DNA from 3 places in the Pontibacter rugosus genome. Region 2 is predicted to be linked to each of the others. Evidence: riboswitches for the same ligand, from Rfam matches in the RefSeq annotation. Region 2 holds a riboswitch; each other region holds the start of a gene.
The links. A riboswitch is a leader RNA that binds a small molecule or an ion and turns the genes downstream of it on or off. The one in region 2 is predicted to bind S-adenosylmethionine.
Positions count from the first base shown of each region.

Region 1 (4,393 bases), on a different contig from region 2:
TATGCTCGATGCCTGCGGAAATGCGCAGCAGCGTTGGCTCCACGCCTGCGTTTAGCTGCTCTTTTTCTGACAGCTGCTGGTGCGTGGTAGAAGCAGGATGTATGATAAGGGTTTTGGCATCGCCCACGTTAGCTAAATGGCTAACCAGTTCCAGGCTGTTTACGAATTTCTCTGCCTGCTGCTGATCGCCTTTCAGCTTAAAAGACAATACTCCACCAAAGCCTCGCTTTAGGTATTTCTTAGCTAACGAATGGTATGGGCTGCTCTCAAGGCCTGGGTAATTTACACTCTCTACCTGCTCATGCTGCTCCAGCCATTCAGCCAGCGCCTGCGCGTTCTGCACCGTTCTATCCACGCGCAGCGAAAGTGTTTCGAGTCCCTGCAGTAGCAGGAAAGAATTAAAAGGGCTAATGGCAGGGCCAAAATCACGCAGGCCTTCGACACGGGCACGTATGGCGAAAGCTATGTTACCGAAAGGTCCGTCCGATCCAAAAACTTCCCAGAAGTTAAGGCCGTGGTAGCCTTCGCTTGGCTCCGAAAACTGTTTAAATTTGCCGTTGCCCCAGTTAAAGTTACCGCCGTCTACAATCACACCGCCTATACTTGTGCCGTGGCCTCCAATCCATTTTGTAGCAGATTCAACCACCACATTAGCGCCGTGCTCCAGCGGGCGGAACAAATAACCTCCTGCACCAAACGTATTATCTACCACCAACGGAATGTCATGCTTCTTAGCAAGTGCGGCAATGGCTTCGAAATCCGGAATGTTGAAACGCGGATTGCCGATGGTTTCTACATAAATGGCTTTCGTCCTATCGTCAATCAATTTTTCATAGCTTTCTGCCTCATCACTTTCAGCAAACCTTGCCTCTATACCCAGTCGCTTGAACGATACTTTAAACTGGTTGTAAGTACCGCCATACAGGTAATTTGTGGTAACAAAATTATCTCCGGCCTCCAGTATGTTGTTAAGAGCTATAAACTGCGCCGCCTGTCCTGATGCTACTGCCACGGCCGCCACACCACCTTCCAGCGCCGCAATGCGTTTTTCAAACACATCAGAGGTAGGATTCATGATGCGGGTATAGATGTTGCCAAATTCTTTGAGTGCAAACAGGTTAGCACCGTGTTCGGCGTTTTTAAAAGCATAAGAAGTAGTCTGGTAAATAGGCACCGCACGCGACTGTGTTGTTGGATCTATTTCCTGGCCTGCGTGTAGCTGTAGTGTTTCGAAATGCAATGCTTGTGACATAATTATGCTGATTTAATAAGGTTAGCTTGGGAAAATATAAACTAAAAGAAAGGATGCTGTTGAGCCGCAAAAAGCCTGATTTGTTTACAGCGTAGCCATAGCAGCAGACTTAACATCTGCCACTAAGCCGTTCTGAAAACAGGATTTTTATACTTGGATGATCAACAACAGTAACACATGCTGCACATGGGCGTGCGCATGACAAATTGTTTAGCAGGAGCTAAATAAAGATTTTGCGACAGGTTATACCCTGCCGGTGCAAATGATACTACGAGTTGTGTTGGCTTAATTCCCTTGTTCATTTTCGTATCAATTTATATTCGTCCGGCACCCTGCCGAACTCAGGAATTAGCACCTTAACCACGGTAGTTAGGTTGCTAGCGCTTCATAGAGCCTGTCTCTCCACGCTTCTTTATAAATCAATATCCGCAAAAGGGACAATTGACTTGATGTTGCAATTATACGGGACGAATTTTTAAAAAGCCAAACAAAAACAACATTTTTTCACAACACATACTTTATCCTCCTGAAAATTAAAGCATTAGAGGCCATACATTATTTAACTATACTTGCAGCCGCTTGCATCAGGGTCTCTATTTATCTTTAAATCATGATTTTACATATTTGGTGTTCTGTGTTTTTGTGAAGAAAGCTTTATCTTAGAGCCTTAGGAGCCGGCAATCTGCTGGTAGTGCAGGTGAAATTTTATTGAGCGAGCGATGTCCCATATCTATATCAGCCATAGTATAAGCCACCAGGAACAACCTGGCCCCCTCTCCCTGCATGCCCTGCACCAGCAGATACGCGAGGAGTTGGAGCTTGCTTTTCCAGATAGCTATTGGGTGGTGGCTGAGATAGCACAGGTAAACGTAGACCGCCGCAAAGGCCACTGCTACCTTACCCTGGTAGATAAAGGCGACGATGCCCGGCAAATGCTGGCACAGGCCCGCGCTACTATCTGGGGCTCGCGTTACCAGATGCTGGGCCGCCACTTCGAGGAAAAAACAGGCCAGCCGCTGAAGGCAGGGCTAAAGGTGCTGTTGCAGGCAACAGTGCGGTTTCACGAGCTTTATGGCCTTAGCCTCGACATTACCAACATTGATCCCAACTATACGATCGGTGACCTTGCGCGCCAGCGGCAGGAAACCTTGAAGCGTTTAGAAGCTGAGGGGCTGATGGAGGCGAACAAGGCGCTAGAGCTGCCGATGGTGCCGCAGCGCTTGGCCATTATCTCCTCTGCCACGGCTGCCGGTTTCCAGGATTTTGTGCATCAGCTGCAAAACAATAGCTACGGCTATACCTTCAGCACAACGTTGTTTCCGGCCACTGTGCAGGGCAACGAGGCTCCGGCTTCTGTAGCCAGTGCTTTTGCCAAAATCAGCAAGTATAAAGATCAATATGATGTAATCGTGCTGATTCGTGGCGGTGGTTCCCAGACAGACCTAAGCTGCTTTGATGACTATAAGATAGCCGCATCCATCGGAAAATCTCCGTTGCCGGTGCTGACGGGTATTGGGCATGAGCGCGACGAAAGTATAGCCGATTTGGTAGCGAACACGCGCCTGAAGACACCTACGGCCGTAGCGGGTTTCCTGATTGACAGGTTCAGAGCTGCCGAAGAGTACAGCGAAAGCTTGTTCGATAGCATCCGGATGTTTTCGGCACAGCAGATGAAACTGGCACATGACCAGCTGGAGCGCCTCAGCCATCGGGTAAACAATAACACCAAACAGATATTACAGGCACGAAAGGATAAACTGGAGATACTCTCCCGCGGATTGCTGCTTAAACCAAAGTCCTACATCGAAGCGCAGAAGCACCACGTAAGTAACCTGGAAAAAGACCTTAACTCCGAAACAAAAGATTTGCTATACGAGCAGGAGCGGCTGCTGCAGGAGCTATCGGTGTGCGTGGAAGGCAAAAGCCAGCGCTACTTGCACATGAAGGAGCACGAGCTGAACCACCTGGTGCATTGCCTGGAAACGGAGTCTAACGACAAACTGAAACAGGAACAGTTAACCTTTACCAAGTATAGCGACAAGCTAACGTATGGTGTAAAAAACAAAATGCAGCATGAGAACCACAGGCTAAAGCTGCTGGAAATGAGTGTAGAAGCCAATAACCCAGAAAAGCTGCTGCTGCGTGGTTACACGCTGACTTTAGTAGACGGGAAAATAATTAAAAGTGTAAAAGACGTGAAAGATGGAGACGTGGTGCAAACCAAAATGCAGGACGGCTCCATCCATAGCTTAGTTGTAACTATTGATACTGATGAGTAAGGATTTGAACCAAATGACCTACCGCGAAGCAACGCAGGAGTTGGAGGAAATACTACGTGCCATAGAAAATGATGCCGTAGACGTAGATGAGTTGACGCAAAAGGTACAGCGATCGTCGCAGCTGATTAAGCTGTGCAAGGAAAAGCTGCGCAAAGCCGAAAAAGCCATCGACCAGGTATTTAACGAAGAGAATTGCGAGGTACCGGAACAGCCAAAGCAGAAGGACAGCAAACCAGCAAGCAATACATTGTTTTAGGAGAAATTGAAAAGTGGCTTTTTAAACCTTATCAAGCTGATAAACTTTAGACAATTTCTTTTTCCCTCATTCCTGTCATCTCGACGTCAGGAGAGATCTTTCCAGAATTCCCGATAGATTGATTTCTCACTACGTTCGAAATGACAGTAGCAGGAAATGATGAGGTAGGCCATACCCTACTTACTCTAGACCATCAGCAAGTATAATAAGCCATAAAACAGAAAGCCCCACCTGTACACTACAGATGGGGCTTTCTGTTATTTTATACTTTGCTATCAACCAGTCATCAAAGCACCGCCAGAAGATTGCTCCTGACTACGGCTTTGCACCAGCCTCGACAGCATTTCGCGTGCTTCTTTGCAGGTATCCACATGATACTTAGCTACAGAGTACGAGTTGCCGACTTTTATAGTATACGATTCACGTGGCATGGCTTTGAAAATGTCCTCATCACCCCAGTCATCACCTACGGCCATCACAAACTTGTGCGGGAACTTACTCAGCCAATAGCTTGATGCTTTGCCTTTGTTGATTTCCTGTGCCTTCACCTCCACAGCCATTTGACCATCCAGCACCTGCAGGTTGCTGTTGGATGCAAGGAAGTTT
Region 1 covers NZ_JBHTLD010000009.1:2,436-6,828, forward strand. Annotated here, with positions in the region: gene ACFQ2O_RS02095 (O-acetylhomoserine aminocarboxypropyltransferase/cysteine synthase family protein) at 1-1,252, opposite strand, end outside; SAM riboswitch class I at 1,564-1,673, opposite strand; gene xseA (exodeoxyribonuclease VII large subunit) at 1,972-3,531, shown strand; gene xseB (exodeoxyribonuclease VII small subunit) at 3,524-3,787, shown strand; gene ACFQ2O_RS02110 (bifunctional alpha,alpha-trehalose-phosphate synthase (UDP-forming)/trehalose-phosphatase) at 4,063-4,393, opposite strand, start outside.
Region 1: it holds a riboswitch for S-adenosylmethionine, as region 2 does, so the genes downstream of both, ACFQ2O_RS02095 (O-acetylhomoserine aminocarboxypropyltransferase/cysteine synthase family protein) here and metH (methionine synthase) in region 2, are expected to answer to the same signal.

Region 2 (4,393 bases):
CAGACCAAAGTAGAGAGCGGTAAGTTCATCTACGCTAACAAGCTTTCCGGCAATGAAGGTGACGCCGTTGAGTTCGCCAATGTTCTTCTTACAGACGATAACGGTAACATTACTGTTGGCGCTCCTTTTGTAGATGGTATCAAGGTAACTGGTAAAATCTTAGGGGAATTCAGAGCTGACAAGGTTCATATCTTCAAGAAGAAGAGAAGAAAAGGGTATAGAAAGTCGAGAGGTCATCGTCAAAACTATACTAAAGTTCTTATCGAGAGCATTGGTTAAGCAGTAAGAAGAAATTAATCGTTGAATCCTTTCAGGCTTAGTTCGCTAACCTGAGTTAAATAGTTAAAAAGATGGCACACAAAAAAGGAGCTGGTAGTTCTAACAACGGCCGTGAATCACATTCTAAACGTCTTGGCGTTAAGATTTACGGTGGCCAGGATATTATCGCTGGTAACATCATTGTAAGACAAAGAGGTACTGCACACCACCCAAGTGTAAACGTAGGTATGGGCAAAGACCATACCCTGTTTGCATTAACTGATGGTGTTGTTCAGTTCAGAAAAGGAAAGAAGAACCGTTCTTACGTTTCTGTACTTCCTAAAGTACAAGCTGAAGCTTAGTATTAAGTATAGCTGATACGAGGAAAGAGGGATGTCGAAAGACATCCCTCTTTTTGTTTTATACTTGTTGCTTAAGGATATCTAAGCCTCATTTAGCGCAAGCGTCCGCTTGTGCCTTAAACCACCGCCGCTAACTGCAACTTATACTTCGCCTACTGGGGCAAGTCTTCAGACTTGTATCCTGCTATGATGTCAGGTTTGTAACTCGACTGGCTTGAAAAGCCATACTTGCGCAGCGGGGGACTATACTTGTTTCGGCCATACTTGCTTAGCTAAGCTTTCGCAACTTCAGCCAAGCTATACTTCCTAGCTTCCGCTTATCCTCTAGCTCCCAAATACCCATTGTTTCATTTTATGCTTTGGAGCGCTCACGGCCGCGAGGCCTCGTCCTCGGGCATCGCGCTGTGTGCCTGAAGCTGCTCCTCGCTCCGCTGCGGGCTGCCCTAGCGGGCACCGCAACATGCACAAGGCGCTCAACCCAAGGACTGGAATCAGTTCTAGTAGCTGCTGATTTCACCATCATTCATATGTAGAATTTGTAGGGACAGGTCGCGACCTGTCCGCTTAATACCATCAGTTACAGCGCTTATACTTCAGCTAGAGCAACAGCACTTCTCCCTCTCCAGTTATTAGGAGAGGGTTGGGGTGAGGAGAATTCCCCTGATCAGCCGCAACGACAAAGTAGTTACTTGCCCAAGAAGCAGTAGCGGAAACCTCCCCACCTTGGACAAGGAGGGGCCGGGGGTGGTTCGCCAAACCTGCTCCACAAACTCCTACACCCAAGTTTAAACAGCAAACAAAACGAACTTGACCCACTGTTCTCCACATTTCCATGCAACAAATTTCTTTTTTCCGCATATAACCCTTTACTTTGCAACATTCTTATCAAGAAAGACTGAGGGACAGGGCCCTTTGACGTCTTAGCAACCATGTTTATAGCTTGGTGCTACCTCCCTCCTGGAGCTACTGCTGCCAGGGAAGATAAGACTGCTCCTACCTTTGTAGGTGTTTTTCTTGATAAGCTGCGTAGACAATTACGAGAAGAAAGACACCGAAATGACAAAATCACATCCGATTTATAAACTGCTGCAAGAGCGTGTGCTAGTGCTGGATGGTGCGATGGGCACTATGATTCAGCGTTACCAACTACAGGAGTCCGACTTCCGTGGGGATCGCTTCCAAGATCATACCGGCGACCTGAAAGGGAATAATGATCTCCTTTCCATTACCCGTCCAGACGTAATCAAAGCCATACATGCTGAGTATCTGGAGGCTGGTGCCGATATCATCGAAACCAACACCTTTAGCGGTACCAGCATCGCCATGGCCGACTACCACCTGGAGCACATCGTGTATGAGCTGAACTATGAATCGGCAAGGCTGGCACGTGAGGCAGCAGATGAGATAGAAGCTAAACTACCGGGCAAGCCGCGCTTTGTAGCAGGTGCCATTGGTCCGACAAACCGTACCGCTTCGCTTTCCCCGGATGTGAACCACCCTGGCTACCGTGCCATCACCTTCGACCAACTGGTGGAGGCCTACTATGAGCAGGTGCGCGGCCTGGTGGATGGTGGTTCTGACCTGCTGCTGGTAGAAACAGTATTTGATACACTGAACTGTAAAGCGGCGCTTTTTGCGATAGACCAGTATGTGCAGGACGGCGGCAAAGAGCTGCCGATTATGGTGTCAGGTACGATCACGGATGCCAGCGGCCGTACCTTGTCTGGCCAGACGGTAGAAGCGTTTTGGAACTCCATCTCGCATGCACCTATACTTAGCATTGGATTTAACTGTGCTTTAGGTGCGCGTCAGCTTAAAACCCACATCAAAGAGCTTTCCCGTATTTCTGATACTTACATTAGTGCCTATCCTAATGCTGGTTTGCCAAACGCCTTTGGCGGTTATGACGAGACGGCACAGCAAATGGGCGAGATTGTAGAAGAGTACCTGAAAGAAGGGCTGGTAAACATACTTGGCGGTTGTTGTGGTACTACGCCAATGCACGTAAAGGTTATCTCTGACCTGGTGCAGCAATATAAACCACGCGTTCCCACCCCCGTTGCCCCTCTTCCTCGCTACAGCGGCCTCGAGCCCCTCACCATCTACCCCGAAAGCCTTTTTGTGAATGTAGGTGAACGTACCAACGTAACCGGCTCCAAAAAATTCGCCCGCCTTATTGTAGAAGAGAAGTTCGAGGAAGCCTTATCTGTGGCGCAGCAGCAGGTAGAAGGCGGTGCCCAGATCATAGATGTGAACATGGACGAAGGCATGCTTGACTCAGAGCAGGCCATGGCCAACTTCCTGAATTTGATCGCCTCTGAACCTGATATTTCGAAATTGCCTATTATGATCGACTCTTCTAAATGGAGTGTGATCGAGGCAGGTTTGAAATGTGTGCAGGGCAAGAGCATCGTTAACTCCATCAGCTTAAAAGAAGGCGAAGAAGCATTCAAAAAAGTAGCTCGCAAAGTGCGCCAGTACGGTGCAGCCGTTGTTGTGATGGCCTTTGATGAACAGGGCCAGGCAGACACCTTTGAGCGCAGAATAGAAATTTGCGAGAAGTCTTACCGCATTTTAGTCGATGAAGTTGGCTTCCCGCCGCAGGACATCATTTTCGACCCTAACATACTGGCTATTGCCACAGGTATAGAAGAGCATAATAACTATGCTGTAGATTATATTGAGACGGTAAAGTGGATCAAAGCAAACCTGCCGCATGCGCTGGTAAGTGGTGGGGTGAGTAACCTGTCGTTCTCGTTTCGGGGCAATGATCTGGTGCGCGAGGCCATGCACACGGTGTTCTTATACTATGCCGTGCAGGCAGGTATGGACATGGGCATTGTGAATGCAGGTATGATGGGCGTGTACAGCGAAATCCCGACGGAACTGCGCGACCTGATTGAAGACGTAATCTTTAATCGCCACCCCGACGCTACGGAAAAGCTGGTAACCTATGCCGAAAAGGTAAAAGGTAAAGGTAAAACAGCTACTGGAGCAGACACAGCTTGGCGCGATGCCCCAGTAGAGGAGCGCCTGAAGCATGCACTGGTGCGTGGGGTGGTGGAGTTTGTAGAGGAGGACACGGAGGAGGCCCGCCAGAAAGCTACTAAAACGTTGGATGTGATCGAAGGTCCGCTGATGGCCGGTATGACGGTGGTAGGTGACTTGTTCGGTGCTGGTAAAATGTTCCTGCCGCAGGTGGTGAAAAGTGCGCGTGTGATGAAAAAGTCTGTCGCTTACCTGCTGCCTTTTATGGAGGCTGAGAAGCTGGCTGACGATACATCAAAGTCAACCGCAGGCACTATATTGATGGCTACCGTGAAAGGCGATGTACACGACATCGGCAAAAATATAGTGGGTGTGGTGCTGGCCTGTAATAACTATGAGGTGATCGACTTGGGCGTGATGGTGTCGCTGGACAAAATTCTGGCAGAGGCCGAAGCGCAGCAGGTGGATATCATTGGCCTGAGCGGTTTGATCACGCCTTCGCTGGACGAGATGGTATATGTGGCGCAGGAAATGGAGCGAAGAAGCATGAAAATTCCGCTGATGATTGGAGGTGCCACTACTTCCCGTGTACATACGGCTGTGAAGATTGCACCGCAGTACAGCGGGCCGGTGGTGCACGTGCACGATGCCTCCCGTAGTGTAACCGTGGTGAGCAGCCTGCTGGGCAGCGACCGTGAAAACTACATTGCAGAAATCAAGGCGGAGTATGAAAAGCTGCGCGAGGATCACTACAGCCGAACAAAAGATCGTGCTTTTGCAAGTAT
Region 2 covers NZ_JBHTLD010000046.1:15,889-20,281, reverse strand. Annotated here, with positions in the region: gene rplU (50S ribosomal protein L21) at 1-279, shown strand, start outside; gene rpmA (50S ribosomal protein L27) at 351-620, shown strand; SAM riboswitch class I at 1,500-1,608, shown strand; gene metH (methionine synthase) at 1,677-4,393, shown strand, end outside.

Region 3 (4,393 bases), on a different contig from region 2:
TGTTGGGTGTGGCCTTTGGCTTAACGGGTTTATCACACTTCCTGGCAGACATCATTGCCCCATACTTTGCCGAAAACTTTCCAGAACTTGCCACTTACTCCATCACCAGCGGCTTCTTTTGGTTGGTAATTATAGCCACAACAGCTGGCCTCGCCTTATCCTTCACTAAAGCCAGTGAACTGGAGAGTTATGGTGCTTCCCGCTTCGGTTCTGTTTTCCTGTACTTCCTGGTAGCTACCATCGGTATGAGTATGGATTTAGGCGCGGTATTGGATAACCCGATGCTCTTCCTGGTAGGTGCCATTTGGATCCTGTTCCATATCGTGATTATGCTTGTTGTGGCCAGGATCATCAAAGCTCCGTTCTTCTATGTGGCGGTGGCCAGCCAGGCAAACATTGGTGGCGCAGCCTCAGCTCCAATTGTAGCAGTAGCTTTTAATAAGTATCTTGCTCCGGTGGGAGTTTTACTTGCTGTTCTTGGCTATGCTGTTGGTACCTACGGGGCTTACCTGTGTGGCCTGATGCTGCAATACGTATGGAACCTGCTGGCTTAAGTTAGTTTACCCATAGTTGAGAATCCCCTTTAAGAAATTAGTATCTCTTAACGGGGCTTTTTGTGTCTGGTAGCTTTAATGTTAAGGAGTGGTCTGTAGGTACCATTTCACAAGTATACGTTTCATAGCTGAAGATATCGCACGGACAGGTCGCGACCTGTCCCTACAGGATATACTAAAGCTCCGTCAGCAGAGACTATCTGAATGATTCCAGTCCTTGGGTTGAGCGCCTTGTGCATGTTGCGGTGCCCGAAAGGGCAGCCCGCAGCGGAGCGAGGAGCAGCTTCAGGCACACAGCGCGATACCCGAGGACGAGGCCTCGCGGCCTTGAGCGCTCCAAAGTATAAAGTGAAACGACAGGTAAGTGGGAGCTGGAGGATGAAAGGCAGCTAGGAAAAATAGCTTGTTTCAAGCTACGACATACAGTCGCTATGGAAGTATGGCCGAGGCTGTACAGGTATGGCTCTGCGAGCCAGTAGAGCTGAAAGCTCTACACCAAAGAAGGCACTAGCTGCAAGCTAGCGCCAGCATGTATGAACTTGCTTTACAGAAAAGATATGGGACAAGATAAGGCTGCGAGCTTGTGCCAGAGAGGTTAGTTGCAAACACATATGTTACCAATACAGCCGATGCTTGCGCCAGGTAAGTTGTAGAAAGCAGCAACGGAAAGTATGGCTTTCCAAGCAAGTGGAGTCACAAACCCTACACCACTTTAAGACACGAGTTAGAAACTAATCCCAGCGGAGGGAGCAGGACGATAACAGCAAACAGCAAAGATAGCTTAATTGAATATTTTAAGAACAGAGGCTATGAAAGCTTATACTTCTTTTACATATACTTCTGATACAAATTATATAGTATAACCTTATCCTTTTCCGTCAGAACATCATTAACCTCATCCTGAACAAAGTGCAGCTTAAAGGCACGAATGGCAGCAGGCAAATCACGGGTGTCAAAGCCGATGATGCGTAATGCCTCTTTAGGATTGAATATAAAAGGTATGGTAGAGACTGTGTCTTGTGGCTGTAAGATAATGGCTGGGGCCGTACCAGTGCTATCTGAAATGACGATAGGAGCAGCTGGTTGTAAATACTTTTCTAGTATGCCTTCATCGTACCACAAGCCATAGCCGTGTTCAGCTAGTTTCTTCCACGGAAATGTGTGGTTAGGGTCGTTTTTGCGTGTAGGAGCAATGTCGGAGTGGCCGATAAAATTAGCTGTTGGTATGTTATACGTTTTCTTCAGCATGTCCAGCACCTGCAGCAAGCTAGCAGTCTGAGCTTCCGAGAAAGGTTCAGCGCCATTATTGTCCAGTTCGATGCCAATGGAAGAGGAGTTAAGGTCTGTGTCGTTGCCCCAACGTGCAGCCCCGCCATGCCAGGCCCGGAGGTTATCGTTTAGCATGTGGTATACTTTGCCGTCGCGGCCAATCACATAATGAGCACTAACTTGTGTGCTGGGCTGGGTGAAGGTGTTCAGGGTTTGCTCCGTAGAGTTTTGTGCGGTATGGTGAATGACTACAAAGTTGGGCCGCCGCATACTGAAATTAGTTGTTCCCACCCAGTAATCACCTTGCTTTAGTTGCTCTTCTCCTGGTGTAAGGGCAGGTGTTACCCGTAGCTGTTTAGCGAATGCCTTCACCTGTTTATGATGGGCTTTATTGGTGCTGGCATAGGGGTTAGGTGTGCAGGCAGTGAGCGTGGCACAGGCGAGCAGTACAGATAAAAGGGCGGAGGCGTTATACTTCATGATCATCATTTATACGCCTCAAGCTATACAAATTACCTTTATCAACGCAAGCAAAAATTGCAAGAGCAGCATGCATTAGGCTATCTTGAGTTAGAAAACCTGTACTGATAGTTTGCTTTTTTGATTATCGTGACCTTACCTTTGTGCCATCTTTATGCAAGATTTATAAAGAAGAGGGGAGAGAGCAGGCTCAGAGAACCTCTAGCAACCACGGCTGCTGCCGTAAAGGTGCTAACACCTGCCCAGGTTTGGGAACTATAAATTATTCCAATGCGCGTATTACTTCAAGCTTCTATTTATCCGGTTTATACTTCTGTAACAGCCCTTGTAAACGGTTGTTGTTGCTGTTGTTAAAACTTTCTCGCAACTAAGGTTGCCTATTATCCGCCTGTTCCAGGCAAAGCAATCAATGTTTTTTAACTAATATTAAGCTGGTGGTACAGGCATGCCTTGTGCGCTCACCAGCTCCTCATTTTCATGAAACAGATCAAACAGACAGGAGGCTATGCCTTGCTGCCCTTCCTGGTTTTTGTATTCACCTTTTTAAGTGCAGGAATTCTGCTGGATGATTTCTATGCGCTTCCAGCACCTGTGGCGGTAGTGCTGGGTATAATTGCAGCTTTCTTCATACTTCGCGGCTCCGTAGAGGCCAAAGTGGAAGCACTTATCCGTGGTTGTGGCGATACCAAGATTGTAACCATGTGCCTTATTTACCTGTTGGCTGGTGCCTTTGCCACTGTTACCAAAGCCGTAGGCGGTGTAGATGCTACTGTAAACCTGGGCCTGAGTGTGTTGCCGGTGCAGTATTTAGGCCTTGGCGTCTTCTTGCTGGCAGCGTTTTTATCTACAGCTACAGGTACTTCGGTAGGGGCTATTGTAGCGCTGGGGCCGATTGTGGTAGGGCTGGCAAACCAAAGCCATACTTCGTTGCCGCTGTTATTGGGCACGCTGCTGGGGGGAGCTATGTTTGGTGATAACCTGTCTTTTATTTCTGACACCACTATTGCCGCCACACAAACGCAGGGATGCAGCATGCGCGATAAATTCCGCGTTAATATCCTGATAGCCGGACCCGCTGCGCTGGTTACACTGGTGCTGTTGTTGATTACCGGCCTGGCAACACCGGCAGTACCTGGTGCGCTGCCGGCGGTGCAGGAGGGTTACTGGTTACTGGTTTTACCATACTTGCTGGTAATCGCGCTGGCCATTTCAGGTATGAACGTGTTTGTGGTGCTCACGCTAGGCACCCTATCTTCAGGTGCACTAGGGTTAATTAACCATCAGCTGGATGTGCTGCAGTTTAGCCGCAGCGTGTACGAAGGCTTTACAGGTATGATCGAGATTTTCCTGCTCTCTATGCTGACAGGTGGCCTGGCGCAGATGGTAAGTGAGGCCGGAGGGATAGCCTTCCTTCTGAAAAAGATCAGCAAAGCGACAAAAGGGTATACATCTGCACAAGCAGGTATCGGAGCCTTAGTAGGTGGAACCAATACGGCTATTGCTAATAATACCGTTTCGATCGTGGTAACAGGTGAGGTTGCCAAAGAGATCAGCACCAAGTATAGCATTGATAAGCGAAAAACTGCTGCTATTATCGATGTATTTGCCTGTGTGGTGCAGGGGCTGCTACCTTATGGTGCACAAATTCTGATCCTGCTCAGCTTTACGGAAGGCCAGCTTTCATTCATAGATGTATGGTCTTATGCCTGGTACATTTACTTGCTGCTTGTCTTTGCACTGTTAGCCATTTACACGCCTTTCGTGGATCATTTTCTGGCTAAAGAACCAGCGGATGAAGCTACAGTGGCTGCTTTATAAAGGTCAATTTTGAAAAGGGGAGACACTGGCGGTCATTCTATTGTCTCTCCCTTTACTACCTCCTCCGCTGGCGCTAGCTTGCAGCTAGTGCCTATTATGGTGTAGAGCTTCCAGCTCTACTGGCTCGCAGAGCCATACCTGTACAGCCTCGGCCGTACTTCCATTGCCGCTGCTTTCTGCTTCCTCGAACAAGCCCATTATGGCCTCGGGCATCACGCTGTGTGCCTGAAGCTGCTCCTGAATGAAGAAAGGGAGGTGTTTCTGCATTGCCG
Region 3 covers NZ_JBHTLD010000095.1:7,151-11,543, forward strand. Annotated here, with positions in the region: gene ACFQ2O_RS11415 (DUF819 family protein) at 1-554, shown strand, start outside; gene ACFQ2O_RS11420 (N-acetylmuramoyl-L-alanine amidase) at 1,383-2,303, opposite strand; SAM riboswitch class I at 2,464-2,567, shown strand; gene ACFQ2O_RS11425 (Na+/H+ antiporter NhaC family protein) at 2,781-4,121, shown strand; gene ACFQ2O_RS11430 (hypothetical protein) at 4,206-4,388, opposite strand.
Region 3: it holds a riboswitch for S-adenosylmethionine, as region 2 does, so the genes downstream of both, ACFQ2O_RS11425 (Na+/H+ antiporter NhaC family protein) here and metH (methionine synthase) in region 2, are expected to answer to the same signal.